Regions from separate parts of the Shewanella sp. FJAT-51649 genome, predicted to be linked through region 1. Evidence: predicted binding sites of a transcription regulator. Region 1 holds the regulator's gene; the other holds the start of a gene.
The links. The regulator sigma-54, encoded in region 1, starts transcription at its own class of promoters, with help from an activator protein. The targets are predictions, from matches to a motif close to GTTGGCACGNNNNTNGNNT.
Positions count from the first base shown of each region.

Region 1 (7,525 bases):
GCCTTGGCAACCCGCTCAGGGCTCATGGCGCGGATCAGTGGATCTTTTAACTCTTCACTGAGTTCATCGAGAATATCCCCGAGCTGATCTTGATCGATAAGTTGCCACAACACTTGCCGCGCCTTAGGGGGCGAGGACTCTAAAATCAATGCGATATCCGACGCCGCCATGTTTTGCAGCATTTGCCTGACATGCACAAACATACCGCTATTGAGGGCATGGCTCAGTTGGTCGAGACGTTGTTCGACTTGTAAGCTGTCTGAGGCTTCTACAGGCATGTTTCCTCCAAGATGGCGACGGTGGATAGGGACGTTTGGCTGTTGAGGACTTAAGCCAAAGCGCAGCAGTGTATTGTAATTGAGCGCACGGGAGGGCGTCGAGTCACAAATGTGTTTTACTGGTATAAGGTGCTGAAATCAAAACCAAACAGGGTACTGAATAACGGTAGAGATCATCGAGATGAGATGTCGAGGCAATTAGCAGGCTTCGTCGAACTTAGCGTCAATAAGCGCGCAAATGGCATTGAGCGCTGGTTCGGCATCCGGGCCTTCGGCAATCAGGGTAATGGTTTTACCCATACCCGTTTCCAGCATGAGTAGCCCTAACACACTGGCGGCAGAGGCCTGTTTCTCACCTTGGATCAGCGTAATGCTGGCATCAAACTCTGAGGCCAACACCACGAGCTTAGTGGCGGCGCGGGCATGTAAGCCGAGTTTATTGCAGATGGTGACTTGGCGCTCAAGCTTTGGCATGGCTTAACTCTCGGTGGCGGGCATTCACTTTGTGTTTGCCGTTGCTAAAGCGTTTAGCCAGTTGCTCGGCCACGTAAACCGATCTGTGTTGACCGCCAGTACAGCCGATGGCGATGGTCAAATAGCTGCGGTTATTACGTTCTAAATGGGGCAACCAAGTTTCGAGTAAATTCTCGATTTGCCAGATGAACTTATTGACCAGTGGCTGGCGATTTAAAAACTCTGCCACAGGTTCATCTAAGCCAGTGAGGGGGCGCAGCTCGGGTTCCCAATGGGGATTGGGTAAAAAGCGCACATCGAACATAAAGTCGGCTTCGGTTGGCATACCATGCTTAAAACCGAAGGACTCGAAGTTGATCACCAGTTCCTTATCGACACTGCCAAGCAGGATTTGCCGTACTTGGTCGCTGAGTTCATAGATATTCAGATTCGAGGTATCTATGTAGTGATCCATCTGTTGCGACAGTGGCTCGAGCAATTTGCCTTCAAGCTTAATGGCTTCCTGCAGTGATACTCGGCTCTTAGATAAGGGATGTAAGCGCCGAGTCTCGCTGTAGCGCTTTAGCAGTACTTTATCGCTGGAATTTAAGAAGAAGCTGGTAAGTTCAGTGCCCTCTGGCAGGCTGGCGAGCTGTTTGACGAGTACCTTGTCTTGCTCCGGCAGGTTACGCACGTCAACGCTGATGGCGACGAGATCGTTACTGCCCTTGAGCTGTTCGAGTAAGCTGCCAATCAGCGGCAAAGGAAGATTATCGACACAATAGTAGCCGAGATCTTCAAGCACTCTTAGTGCGACCGATTTGCCTGAGCCTGAGCGCCCTGACACTATGACCAGTTTCATCCAGTGATTACCTGATAGAGTTCCGTTTCATCATGCGTCTTGCGCAATTGCTTCAATATTTGTTTGTCGCTGAGCTTTTCAGCCATGCAGGACAAAGTGCTTAAGTGCTGTTGACATTGGTCAGCAGGCACCAGCAGCGCAAATAAAATGTCGACAGGTTGTTTATCGATAGCATCAAAGGCTATCGGCTCCTCACATTTCACCAATATGGCTATGGGTTGTGTTATATCGGTTAATCGACCATGTGGAATGGCGATGCCGTTACCTATACCTGTGCTCCCCATCTTTTCGCGCGCCACTAGGCTTTCGAAGATCTCTTGAGATGAGAGGGTGGGGTACTGGGCAGCGGCTAAGTCGCTGATAAGTTCCAGTACCTTTTTCTTACTGCCCGGAGTGGCGCAGGTCGTGCATTCCGGCCGCAGTATGGTACGAAGTTCCATTGCTAGTGTTTTGTTAACTTCTCTTTGTGTTTAATAACCTGACGATCAAGCTTGTCGATCAGGACGTCTATGGCAGCATACATATCTGCATGCTCTGAAGTCGCGAAGACTTCACCACCGGTGAGGTTGATTCTCGCTTCGGCAATTTGTTGCATTTTCTCAACATTGAGCACAACGTGCACATTATTGATCTGTTCGAAATGACGTTCAAGTTTTGAAAACTTTTCCTCAACATAAGCCCGTAACGATTCAGTAATCTCGATATGGTGTCCACTCAGGTTTATTTGCATATAAACGTCCTCCGATTTCCACTTTAGGCTATAAACTTTTACGCTGATTGGAAGGGGGAATAAGCATCGCCTCTCGGTACTTCGCAATGGTTCTGCGCGCAACGTTAATTCCCTGTTCTGCCAGAAGTTGCGCCATCTTGCTATCGCTTAATGGTTTTTTCTGGTTTTCCGCTGCAACCAGTTTCTTAATGAAGGCTCTGATTGCCGTGGATGAGCACTCACCGCCATCATCAGTCCCGACGTGGCTTGAGAAGAAATATTTTAGTTCAAAAAGTCCCTTTGGGGTATGCATGTATTTTTGTGTGGTTACCCGTGAAATGGTGGACTCATGCATCTCTACCGCCTCGGCGATATCGTTTAGGACCATAGGTTTCATGGCTTCTTCACCGTATTCGAAGAAACCCTGTTGATATTGCACTATGCAGTTTGCCACCTTGAGCAGTGTTTCGTTACGGCTTTCAAGGCTTTTAATAAACCACTTGGCTTCTTGCAGATGCCCGCGGATAAATTGGCTATCGGCTTGGCTTTTAGTGCTGCGCGCCATGGCTGCATATTGCTGATTAACATTGATTTTTGGCATACAGTCTGGGTTTAACTCGACCACCCAGCGACCATTTTTCTTCGACACCGACACATCGGGGATGACATATTCTTCATCAACAGGGGTGATGAGTAAGCCGGGGCGAGGGTTTAAGGTTTGGATGAGGGCAATGCTCTCGCGCAGGTCATCTTCCTTAAGCTTGGTTTTACGCATCAACAACCTAAAGTCGCGGGCAGCGATCAGATCTAAATGATCTTTGATCAGCATGCGGGCGTTTTCGAGGTGTGGGGTATCCGGCGCAAAGTGGGAGAGTTGGATAAGCAGACATTCGCTTAAATCCCTTGCTGCGACACCGACGGGATCGAAGTGTTGAATGCGCTTGAGTACGGCTTCGACTTCATCCAGTTCTATCTCTGGATTGCCCATAGCTTCGAGGATATCTTCAGTACTTTGAGTGAGATAACCCTGATCGTCGATGGCATCAATAATCGCGGTGGCGATGGCTAAATCGGTTTCAGAGAAGGGCGTGAGGTTTTTTTGCCATTCTAAATGTTCGTACAGGCCTTCACTAGTTTCCCCTTGGAAGGGCATGTCATCTTCACGGCTCGCGCCTGAACCTGAGTTTGGCGATGCGGTAAAGACTTCATCCCAAGTGGTGTCCATGGGCAGTTCTTCGGGTAGGGATTCTTTGGTCAGCGACTCGGCAATGTCCACGGTGGAATTGTCTTGTTCCTGTGGCTGGGCCGTCGTTTCGCTAAAGTCGGTATCGGCGATATCTTGCTTACGTTCGGTAGGCGCATCGAATTGCTCCTCTTCCAGCTCGAGAAGAGGATTAGAGTCTAAGGCTTGCTGGATCTCTTGCTGCAGTTCCAATGACGACAATTGCAACAGACGAATGGCCTGTTGAAGTTGTGGCGTCATGGTTAACTGTTGACCCAGTTTGAGCTGGAGTGACGCTTTCATGTTACCGCTGATCCCTACGTTATTATTTTGAATTTAGGCCGCTTGTTATCATATTGATGGCGCTGATAAGCCAAAATTCAAGGCTAATTGGCTCTGTTTAAGTAACTATAGCCTGAATTGTTCACCTAAGTACACAGCCCTAACTTGCTGATTGTCTAAGATCTCTGCGGGAGTTCCTTCGGCAATCAGGTTTCCGTGACTGACAATGTAGGCATGTTCACAGACGTCCAATGTTTCGCGCACATTGTGGTCTGTGATCAGTACCCCAAGGCCTCGGCTCTTGAGTTGTTCGATGATTTTCTTGATATCGATAACCGAAATCGGGTCGACACCGGCGAAGGGTTCATCGAGCAGAATAAACTTAGGATTGGCCGCTAAGGCGCGGGCAATTTCGACGCGGCGACGTTCACCGCCCGATAACGACATGCCTTGGCTATCGCGAATATGGGTGATATGGAACTCTTCGAGTAGATGTTCCAGCTCTTCTTCGCGTTGGTCGCGATTGAGCTCTTTACGGGTTTGCAGTACCGCCATGATATTGTCGTGCACTGTCAGCTTGCGAAAGATACTGGCTTCCTGTGGCAGGTAACCAATGCCTTTGCGAGCGCGCAGGTGCATGGGATCGGCAGTTAAATCATCATCGTCGATAAATATATGGCCTTTATCACTTTTGACTAAGCCCACGACCATGTAAAAGGTGGTGGTTTTACCCGCGCCGTTTGGGCCGAGTAGGCCGACGACTTGACCCGTTTTGACCGTCAGGCTGACATCTTTCACAACCTGACGACTCTTATAACTCTTAGCGAGATTCTGTGCTTTTAAAGTGATTTGGGTCATTTAGAATCCTGTTTTTTCACAGGTTTGTCCGCAGGCTGATTCTTGAGTTCTTCCTGATAGTTGTCAGGTTGAATAATGGTAATCACGCGATCATCGCCGCTACCCGTGCTCTCAGCGATCAGTTTTTGCTGAATAATATCGTAACGGATGAGGTTACCCGTAACTTGGCTACCCGCTTGGTCTAGGGTCGCAGAGCCCGTCAAGGTCAGGGTGCGGGTCGCCATTTCGTAGCGAATTTCTTTGGCGCTCGCCGAAGCTGGGCGTCCATCGTCGAGAATTTGGCTGTAGGTCGCAGGGTTGCCCGTTGCCACTAAAATCTTGCTGTTTTCCCCTTCGGCAGAAAATGCACGTAGTTGATCTGCATGGATTTTAATCGAGCCTTGGGTGACTTCAACCGGACCGAAGAAAATGATCTGGTTGTTTTTAATGTCCGCAGTTTGGCTGACGGCTTTAATTTTCACTTCTTGCTGTAAGTCACCGACCTTGGCGAAGGCGCTTATGCTGGTGATTAGCATTAGGCCGGCAAGTAATATGTTATTTTGCTTCATAGGTTCCTACTACCTGACTGGTCAATTGCACTTCCTGCGCGTTAAGGTCGGCATAAAGGCCTTGCCCTTGAATATTAAAATCTTTCCCTGTGACGTAAATGATGCGGTCAGAGGTCATTATCATAGTGTTGAGATCGAGTTCTAAAAAACTGGTGGACAATGTCTGTATGGGTTCACCAGGGCTGATGGCATCGATAATAACATTATTTTCTAATACAACCTTGCCGGTATCTTTGTTGAGTCGACCTTGGTCGGCTCGGATCTGCCATTTTGCTTTACCTTGGTCGGGATAGACAAGATAGACGGGCTGAGTAAAGTCGGTTTGGTTTTTCAGCTCATAGTGTTCCATGTGCTTTGCCGTGACGCGACTGTTAACTTGCCCTTGCTCATTAAACTCAATGCTGCGCAGATCTTCGATAATGTAATCGGGCCTGTCGCTGACGTTCAAGCTGTCATCCGTATCGCCACCGCGTTTTTGCTGCACTTGCCAATATAGCACCAGCGCAGTACCAAAAAAGGCGATAATGGCGAGGGTCACACGACTCATATGCTCATCCCATGGGCGGAAGTGAACTTATTTTGGCTCAATAAGAGCAGATCCGTAAGTTCCCTGAGTGCGCCATGTCCACCATTTAAGTGAGTCACAAAATGGGCGTGTTGACGGACATAGGGATGGCCATCGGCGACACAGACAGCCAAGCCGACCACATTCATCACCGGCAGGTCGACAATATCATCACCGATATAGGCGACTTCTTCTGGGGTGACATTGTAGAGCGACAGCAGCTCTTCATAGGGAACGAATTTATTATCTACGCCCTGATAAATATGCGTCACACCCAGCGCCGTCATGCGGTTTTCGACAATTTTAGACTGACGGCCAGTGATCACCGCCAGATTAAAACCACTGGTTAGTAACGAGCGCACACCATAACCATCGCGGGTGTGGAAGGCTTTGAGCTCTTCACCCGAGTTACTCAAATAAATGCGGCCGTCGGAAAACACCCCGTCCACATCGCAGATCAGCAGTTTAATTTTTTGCGCCCTTTGCCAAACATCGTCGCTGATGGGGCCGTAAAAACCTTGCTGTGGCATTAAATCACTCCCGCTTTAACCATATCGAGCATATTGAGGGCACCGACAGGATGATGTTCTTTATCTATCACTATCAGGCCGTTGATATTTTTGGAATCCATCACTTGCAGCGCCTGCGCCGCTAAAACGTTTTCAGTAATTGTGACACAGTTTCGCGTCATCACATCGGCGATAGGCGTAGTGCGTAGGTTGACTTGGGCATCGATAACGCGACGCAGGTCGCCGTCGGTAAAGATACCCACGAGTTTGTTTTGTTCATCGATAACCGCAGTCATGCCCAAGCCTTTCTTGGAGATCTCATACAGGGCATCGGTAATGCAGATATCGTGTTTAACCAAAGGTAAATCATCACCGCTGTGCATCACATTGCTGACTTTAAGCAGCAGCTTACGACCTAAGGCGCCGCCCGGATGGGACATGGCGAAATCTTCCCGGGTAAAGCCTTTAGCTTGCAGCAGCGCAATGGCGATGGCATCGCCCATGACTAAGGTTGCCGTGGTGCTTGAAGTTGGCGCCAGCCCAAGCGGACAGGCTTCCTCTGGCACCTCAATACATAAATGAATTTTAGAGAGACGCGCCATGGTGGATTCTGGCTTGCCTGTCATGGCAATCACGGGAATGGCTTTACGTTGAATGACCGGCATCAGCGCGAGGATTTCGCTCGACTCGCCCGAGTTTGAAATCGCAAGAATTACATCATTGTCCGAAAGCACGCCTAGGTCACCATGGCTGGCTTCGCCGGGGTGGACAAAAAACGCTGGGGTGCCTGTGCTGGCGAGGGTGGCCGAGATTTTATTGCCAATGTGGCCTGATTTCCCCATCCCCATCACTATCACTTTGCCGGTGCAGTTGAGAATTAACTCGCAGGCTTGGGCAAATTCAACGGAATCGACATATTGATAAAGATTGTCGAGGGCCGATTTTTCAATATCGATGACTTTACAGCCCCACTGGCGCAATTGTGATTGGTCTACCATGTCTATCTCTCTTCTTGCATTGTCTTTGTCGCCCCGTTCTGGGATTGGAATAGCACAATTTGGTACGCGATAAAGATGATAAAATTAACGGCTTCTTACTCGGAGTAGCGTTTTATTGTTCTGCCCTTGCCTATAGGGTTGGCGGCAATGGGGCAGGATAACCCGTTTAGCGATTGAATGCCTTGAGCAAAATCATCGTCTTGGTTGTTTTAGCGCAGCCACTTTTATGGCTATGGCCGCC
Region 1 is NZ_CP080411.1:771,665-779,189, forward strand. Features, by position in the region: gene mgtE (magnesium transporter) at 1-278, opposite strand, end outside; gene K0H59_RS03375 (HPr family phosphocarrier protein) at 477-752, opposite strand; gene rapZ (RNase adapter RapZ) at 739-1,593, opposite strand; gene ptsN (PTS IIA-like nitrogen regulatory protein PtsN) at 1,590-2,033, opposite strand; gene hpf (ribosome hibernation promoting factor) at 2,036-2,323, opposite strand; gene K0H59_RS03395 (RNA polymerase factor sigma-54) at 2,352-3,827, opposite strand; gene lptB (LPS export ABC transporter ATP-binding protein) at 3,933-4,664, opposite strand; gene lptA (lipopolysaccharide transport periplasmic protein LptA) at 4,661-5,212, opposite strand; gene lptC (LPS export ABC transporter periplasmic protein LptC) at 5,199-5,759, opposite strand; gene kdsC (3-deoxy-manno-octulosonate-8-phosphatase KdsC) at 5,756-6,307, opposite strand; gene K0H59_RS03420 (KpsF/GutQ family sugar-phosphate isomerase) at 6,307-7,284, opposite strand.

Region 2 (7,525 bases), 150 kb from region 1:
ATAACGAATTCCTCATTGTTGTTCCTAACGCCTTTCTATCTAAAAAGAGTGTGGCAGAAAAGCAAAAAATTTTACGACTGAACGTAAAATTTTCTTCCCGTAAAGCGGAGTATTGACCCTGTAAGCTTGTCATATTGTCACGCTATTTTTGTGCTCATTCAGCAACCGCTGAATTTTGTGATTTAGCGCATAACTCATTATTTTTATTTTCTAAGTTAATTCCTACTTAAATAGTCGGATAGACTTGAATTTGCCTAAAACACCAACAACACTTGGATCAGTGTTTAATCTTCTTCGGTGCTAGGGATTTAGCGGGTATGGACAAGGATAGTTTCCCTGATTCTTTCAACTTCAACAGCTCTAAAAGCTTTTATGCCAGTGTGATCAGCTCCAGTTGGTTGATGTTACTCGCCGCCGTCTTTTTTATGGGGCTTTCTTGGTTTGTGCTTGAAGAATATTTACGAGATCGGGGTGAAGAGCGTTTTAACAATAATGTTCAAGATCTTATTAGTGCCGTCAGCAGTCGTATGACTGCCTATGAGCAGGTATTGCGCGGCGGCGTAGGGCTATTTCTTGCCTCGGATGGAGTGACTCGCCGTGAATGGCAACTCTATGTTTCTAATGCTCGTTTATCCGAATATTACCCCGGGATTCAAGGCTTAGGCTTTGCCCAACTCTTAACGCCTGCAACTGTGGAGGCTTTTACTCAAGAAGTGCAAGAGGAAGGATTCGATGACTATAGAGTGACCCCTGTTGGGGACAGAGATCTCTATTGTGCGATTAAGTACTTAGAACCATTTGACTGGCGCAATCAACGGGCATTTGGCTTCGATATGTGCTCCGAATCAACCCGCAGGGCTGCCATCTTACACGCCATTGCCACAGGGCTCCCCACCGCATCGGGTAAAGTGACTCTAGTGCAAGAAACCCCTGATGATGCGCAAGCCGGTATTTTAATGTATGTCCCGTTATACCGCGGTCAGCCGATGACGGAGGAAGAACGTAAGCAACAGGCTATCGGCGTGGTGTACGCCCCATTTCGTATGAATGATCTGATGCAAGGCATTATGGGGAAACGTTTTTCGGGATTAAAACTGGCGATTTACGATGGTATGGAGGCCAACAACGAGAGCCTGATGTTTAGCAGCCATAAAGCCTTGCCCTCTACAAATGATGTGTTTTATCAATCCCAGCTAGAAACCATGGAAGGCCAAGTTTGGCGTTTAGAGGTGTCCTCTGAATCACGCTTTATCTCAAGCGCGGAACAAACCCAAAGTGTATGGCTTCAGGTGATTGGGAGTGCGTTTATCTTAGCCTTGTTTTACTCAGTGCTGACGATGGCGCGAAATCGCTATCAAGAGTCGAGGTTAACCGCAGAGTTAATTGCCAATGAAAAACGCTTCCGCCTCGTGATTGAAGCTTCACCTAGTGCGCTCTTTATGGTGGATAGAAAAGGCATTATCACCTTAGTGAACACCCATGCCGAACGCCTCTTTGGTTACGCACGGGATGAGTTACTCGGGCGTTCAATCAATATGTTATTACCCGAGGGGTTAAGGGAAATACATCAGCAACATATGGGCAGTTACCTCGCCCAACCGATTGCGAAAAACATGTCACTGCGAGACGACTTGTTCGGTTGTTGCAAAGATGGGACTCGCTTGGCGATTGAAGTTGGGCTGACCCCCATTCACTTCAGCAATGGCGTGTCGATATTGGCAACGATAAACAATGTGTCGGAGCGCAAACGGATCGAAGCGCAGCGGATTGAACATACAGCTGAACTTGAGCGCATCAACAAGGAACTCGACCAGTTTGCTTATATCGCTTCCCACGATCTTAAGTCGCCACTGCGGGGCATTGAACAGCTAACGAGTTGGTTAAGTGAAGATTTGTCCGAGAATACGGACGAAAACGTCCAAAAATACTTAGGATTAATCCAAAGTCGTATCCAACGTATGGTGTTACTACTCGATGGTTTGCTGATGTTTTCGCGTATTGGGCGAGTCGATGCGGAGATTGTCGATGTTGATTCACGGCAACTGATTGAGGATATGTTCGCCTTAGTCGCACCGCCGCAGGGCTTTTCCCTAGAGCTCGAAGGAAATTTCCCACAATTTAAAACCGTAAAAACTCTGCTCGAATTAGTGATAAGGAATTTATTCAGTAATGCGATTAAACACCATGATCAGGCTGAAGGTGTGATTAAAGTGGTGTGTAGTGCCTCCAACACCCATTACTGGTTTAGTGTTATCGATGATGGTCCAGGCATATCCACTAAATACCATGGCAAGGTATTTGAGATGTTCCAAACGCTTAGGCCGAGGGATGAAGTGGAGGGGAGCGGTTTAGGTTTGTCGCTAGTCAAAAAGACGGTAGAAAGTCTTGGTGGAAAAATTCAACTAGAATCAGAGGGACGTGGTTGTTGTTTTCGATTTAGCTGGCCGATGCGCATAGTCAACAAGGAGGGGATATGAGCAGCACTAATAACTACAAACAAGTGACGATTTTGTTGGTCGATGACGATGATGTGGATTATATGGCGGTGCAGCGGGCGATGAAGCAACTGAGATTGCTCAACCCCTTAGTACGTGCACGAGATGGCCTAGAAGCATTAAGTATTTTGACCCACAGCGAAGCGATAAAAGGTTCCTACCTCATTTTGCTCGATCTTAATATGCCCAGAATGAATGGGTTTGAATTCCTTGAACATATTCGCTCCGACCCAACCCTGTCTTCCTCCGTGGTATTTATGCTCACGACTTCGAGTACCGATGAGGATCGGATGAAGGCTTATAGTCACCATGTCGCAGGCTATATGGTGAAAACGGATATTAAGGATGGTTTCAACAACATTTTCAATATGTTGGAAGGTTATTGGCGCATAGTGGAGCTTCCAACCGTATAGGGTGTGTATATGGATTTACTGCTGATCGATGATGATGAAGTCGATAGAACTGCGATTATTCGGGCACTGCGACAGTCCAAATTAGCCTTCAATGTGGTTGAAGCAAATTGTGCTTTCGATGGCCTTAACTTGGCTCTTGAAAGGCATTTCGACGGTATCTTATTGGATTATCTATTACCCGATGCCAATGGTTTAGAGGTGCTGATCAAACTCAATTCGATGACTCAAGACCAAACTGTGGTGGTGATGCTGAGTCGCTATGAGGATGAGAAACTGGCACAGCGTTGTATCGAGCTGGGCGCGCAGGATTTTCTGTTAAAAGATGAAGTCAATTCACGGATCTTAAGCCGTGCGATTCGTTACGCTAAACAACGTTCCTCCATGGCCTTAGCCCTAAGAAATAGCCATCAAAAACTCAAAGAGTTGGCTGAGCATGATTCTCTAACCAAATTAGTGAACCGCTACGGGTTTGAACTGTGTTTGAACCGCGCTATAGCAAGGGCAAAACGCAGCAATGACTTTCTCGCCGTTATTTTGCTAGATCTAGATGATTTTAAAGCAATTAACGATACTTTAGGTCATCAAACTGGCGATATCTTACTCGTCAAAGTCGCCTCGCGATTAAGCTCTGTGCTGCGAGATGGTGATGTGATCGCCCGCTTAGGTGGCGATGAGTTTGTGGTACTCGTGACCGACAATGACTACAAATATTTCCCTATGATAGTCGCCAATCGCCTGCTTAAGGCCTTTGAGGAGGTTTTCTGCCTGGGTGAAAACGATGTGATGATTGGCGCCAGTATCGGCGTGGCTTTTTATAATGAGGCCGCCTCTGATAGCTCTGAGTTGATGAAATGCGCCGATATTGCCATGTATCGCGCCAAAAAAATGGGGCGCAACCAAATTCAGTTTTATTCTGAGGCCTTAGATAAAGAAGTCCGTTACCGTAATCATATCGAGTCCAGCTTGCGCATGGCGCTCAAGCAGAATGAATTCAAGGTTTATTATCAGGCACAAGTAGATTCTCAAACCCATCAGGTGATAGGGATGGAGGCGTTAATCCGTTGGTTGCATCCGCAAGATGGTTTGATTGCACCGGATCAATTCCTATCCATTGCAGAGGAAATTGGTCTGATGGAAGAAATCGGTGATTGGGTGCTTATCGAAGCCTGTCGTCAGGCGCAGGAATGGCTCACGCGGCTAACCCCCGTTGGACATAGCTTTACCATTGCAGTGAATCTGTCGGCATCGCAAATTGGGCACATTGATCTATATGAAAAAATTGTTCATGCCCTCGAGGTGACGGGATTAGATGCGAAAGCGCTAGAGCTTGAGATTACCGAAAACAGCTTAATTGAAGAACCCCATGAACATGCCAAGGTACTCGATAGAATTGCGCAACTCGGAGTGCGATTTGCACTCGATGACTTCGGTACAGGCTTTTCATCCCTAGAGCATATAAAACTCTTTCCAATCAGTGTATTAAAAATTGATAAGAGCTTTATTGCCTCCTACGATAAGGATGACAAAGATACGCGGTTACTCGCGGCATTACTCAATTTTGCTTATGGTTTTAACGTGACATCGGTTGCCGAAGGCATTGAAACGGCTGAACAAGCCGAGTTTTGCACCGCACGAAATTGCAATGTGCTCCAAGGGTATTTATTTTCGCGGCCCTTAGAAGCGAGCGAATTTGAGGCCAAGTACATTACTCCACTACTTACAAAATAATGACCCTAAATTGTGAAGATTATCTTACGTTTGGCTAAGGCTGAGGTTTTCGTCTGGTGAGGAATATTTTCTTGCTTTACACTCAGTAATAGACAAATATCTGCGCCCCTTTCTGATGCCGTGTGCACAGAGCTTCAATCACAGTGTTTAATTTGGTCATTTGGCAATGAAAATAGGTATCTTATCCCAGTTCCCTGAGTTGTATTCCACCCGACGCCTAGTGGCGGCCTGCGAGAGCCGTGGTCATGAGGCTGTGGTTATTAATACCTTGAATTGCTACATGAATATCAACTCCATCAAGCCTAGCATTCATTACCAAGGCCAAGAGTTAACGGGGTTCGATGCCATTATCCCACGCATTCACGCCAGCGTGACCTTTTATGGCTGCGCGGTAGTGCGCCAGTTCGAAATGATGGGGGTATTTGCCGCCAACGACTCGATTTCAATCGCGCGTTCACGGGACAAGTTACGCGCGTTGCAATTGCTTTCCCGCAAAGGCATTGGCATGCCTATTACTGGATTTGCCAATAAACCCAATGATATTCCCGATTTAATTAACATGGTGGGCGGCGCGCCCTTAGTGATTAAGTTGCTGGAAGGCACACAAGGGATTGGCGTGGTATTGGCCGAAACTAAAACTGCTGCCGAGAGCGTGATCGAAGCCTTTTTAGGGCTGAAAGCCAATATCATGGTGCAGGAATATATTAAGGAATCCAACGGCAGCGACATTCGCTGTTTTGTGGTTGGCGATAAAGTGGTGGCTTCGATGAAGCGCCAAGGACCCGAAGGAGATTTTCGCTCTAACCTGCACTTAGGTGGCTGCGGTGAAAAAGTGAAAATCACCCCTGCGGAGCGCAAGATGGCGGTCGCCGCAGTGAAAGCCATGGGCTTAGTGGTGGCGGGGGTCGATATTTTACGCTCTAATCGTGGTCCCTTGATCCTTGAGGTGAACTCGGCGCCTGGTATCGAAGGGATTGAGCAGACCACAGGAATCTCGGTCACTGAACCCATCGTAGAGTACATTGAGAAAATGGTATCGGCGCGTAAATCGAATCGCGCCGTAATTGCCTAATAAAAAACGCCGAGATTATCGCGGCGTTTTTGTTTTACTAGCGCTTAAGTTAGTGCTTAATCTTATAAATCAAAGCCGTAGGAATAGCCTAAAACTACCTTGGCATCATCACCCTGCAGATCTGTATCTGACACCATAAATGACACGGTTCCCATACTGGTATCGGCACTCAGGGTAACGTTGTAATCTGCGTAGTTATCTTCGCCAAACCAAGATTCAACCACATCGCCGCTGGAGTAGCCGTAGTGCAAAGATAGGCTGAGTTTATCCGTCAGCGGGAAAGATGCCGTGGCCGCAAGGTAACTCATGTCCTTGTTATCTAATGGCTCGGCTGCGACATCATCACCCGCATTGATCACCTGTGAGTAACTGAGTTCAAACCATTTCCAGGTAATAGCGCCATGCAGTTCACCAAAATCGATGCTGCCTTCGGCATCGGGGTAAGCGTAGTAGAGGTAACCAATATCGTAGCTGAGGTCTTCGGTGATGTTGCCGCCGTAGCCTGCGTAGAGATCCAACTCATAGCTTGTATCGTCGCCAAAGTCGACATTCGATGCCCAAGTGCCAGCATAGAATCCGGAGTCATGGCTGTAGTCTATGCCTCCTTGGATAGCGACCGAATCATTGGTTTGAGTGACCCCGCGCCATAGATAGTTAGACGTGCCGCCAATATTGCCGGACACGGCCGCAAAGGCGTTGGTGGTTAGTAACAATCCCGTCGATAATGCCAAAACGCTGTACAGTGATTTTCTCATTCTCATCCCCTCGATTGACTTATTTATCGATTCACTCATGTCACCACCGAGCGGGTGACATTGGTGCATCATGGTTTTTTCTGATAAGGGAATTGCTAATCACATGCCATTATTTGAACATCATTAAAAACAAATGGTTATAAAATCATTGTTAATAAAATGTTTTAAAATGCTCGAAAATGGAGCGGTGTGCGCACTGTATTTGTGCAAAAAATCATCTTTCATGCTTTTCGCAGGGCAAAAAAACGCCCCACAAAGGAGGCGTTTTATAGAATGATGTCGAGCGAATTAGTTCACACTATCACGCAAGGTTTTACCCGCTTTAAACTTAGGCACAGTGGCTTCAGCGATCTGGATTTCTTTGCCTGTCTGTGGGTTACGGCCAGTACGAGCTGCGCGAGTCGTGGTTTCAAAAGAGCCAAATCCAACGATAGAGATCTTGTCACCGTTTTTCATTGATTCAGTAATAGCTGCTTCGAAAGATTTCAATGCACGTGCTGCTTCAGCTTTAGTGATATCGGCATTTTCTGCAATCTTGGCAATAAGTTCAGTTTTGTTCATCTTTATTGTCTCTTCTTTCCGTAGATTTATTAAGTCAGCGTGCCTAACATGCCACAAGGTTTAGCCGTTGGAAAGCCCTTTGCTGCGGGCTTGTGTCCTATAAGTAACAAAAATGCAGAATATTTGTCCCGTTCGTGACTTAGGTTTTATTCTTCGAGCAACTGATATAAGAGCTGCTTCACCAATTTGGGTTCGAAGGGTTTATCACACAGGGCATTGACGCCCGCCTGCGAGACGTTGCTCAAGTGAGCATCATTTGCCTCCGAAGACACCATGAGGATAGGCACATGGGATTGCTGGCTTTCATTACGGATAAATTGGGTGAGTGCCAGACCATCGACGCTGGGCATATTGTAATCGGTAATGATCAGGTCAAACATATTATTACGCATTAACTCAATGGCTTGAGCGCCATCTTCCGCTTCGGTGATCTGCTTGATCCCAAGGTTGCCAATAGTACGTTTAATCACATTGCGCGCCATGCGGCTGTCATCAACCACG
Region 2 is NZ_CP080411.1:620,223-627,747, forward strand. Features, by position in the region: gene K0H59_RS02735 (PA3496 family putative envelope integrity protein) at 1-2, opposite strand, end outside; gene K0H59_RS02740 (CHASE domain-containing protein) at 318-2,477, shown strand; gene K0H59_RS02745 (response regulator) at 2,474-2,908, shown strand; gene K0H59_RS02750 (bifunctional diguanylate cyclase/phosphodiesterase) at 2,918-4,636, shown strand; gene rimK (30S ribosomal protein S6--L-glutamate ligase) at 4,803-5,708, shown strand; gene K0H59_RS02760 (TorF family putative porin) at 5,771-6,463, opposite strand; gene K0H59_RS02765 (HU family DNA-binding protein) at 6,752-7,024, opposite strand; gene K0H59_RS02770 (response regulator) at 7,171-7,525, opposite strand, start outside.
Region 2: a site for sigma-54 is predicted at 6,556-6,574, ahead of K0H59_RS02760 (TorF family putative porin). Genes of this name have one in related genera too.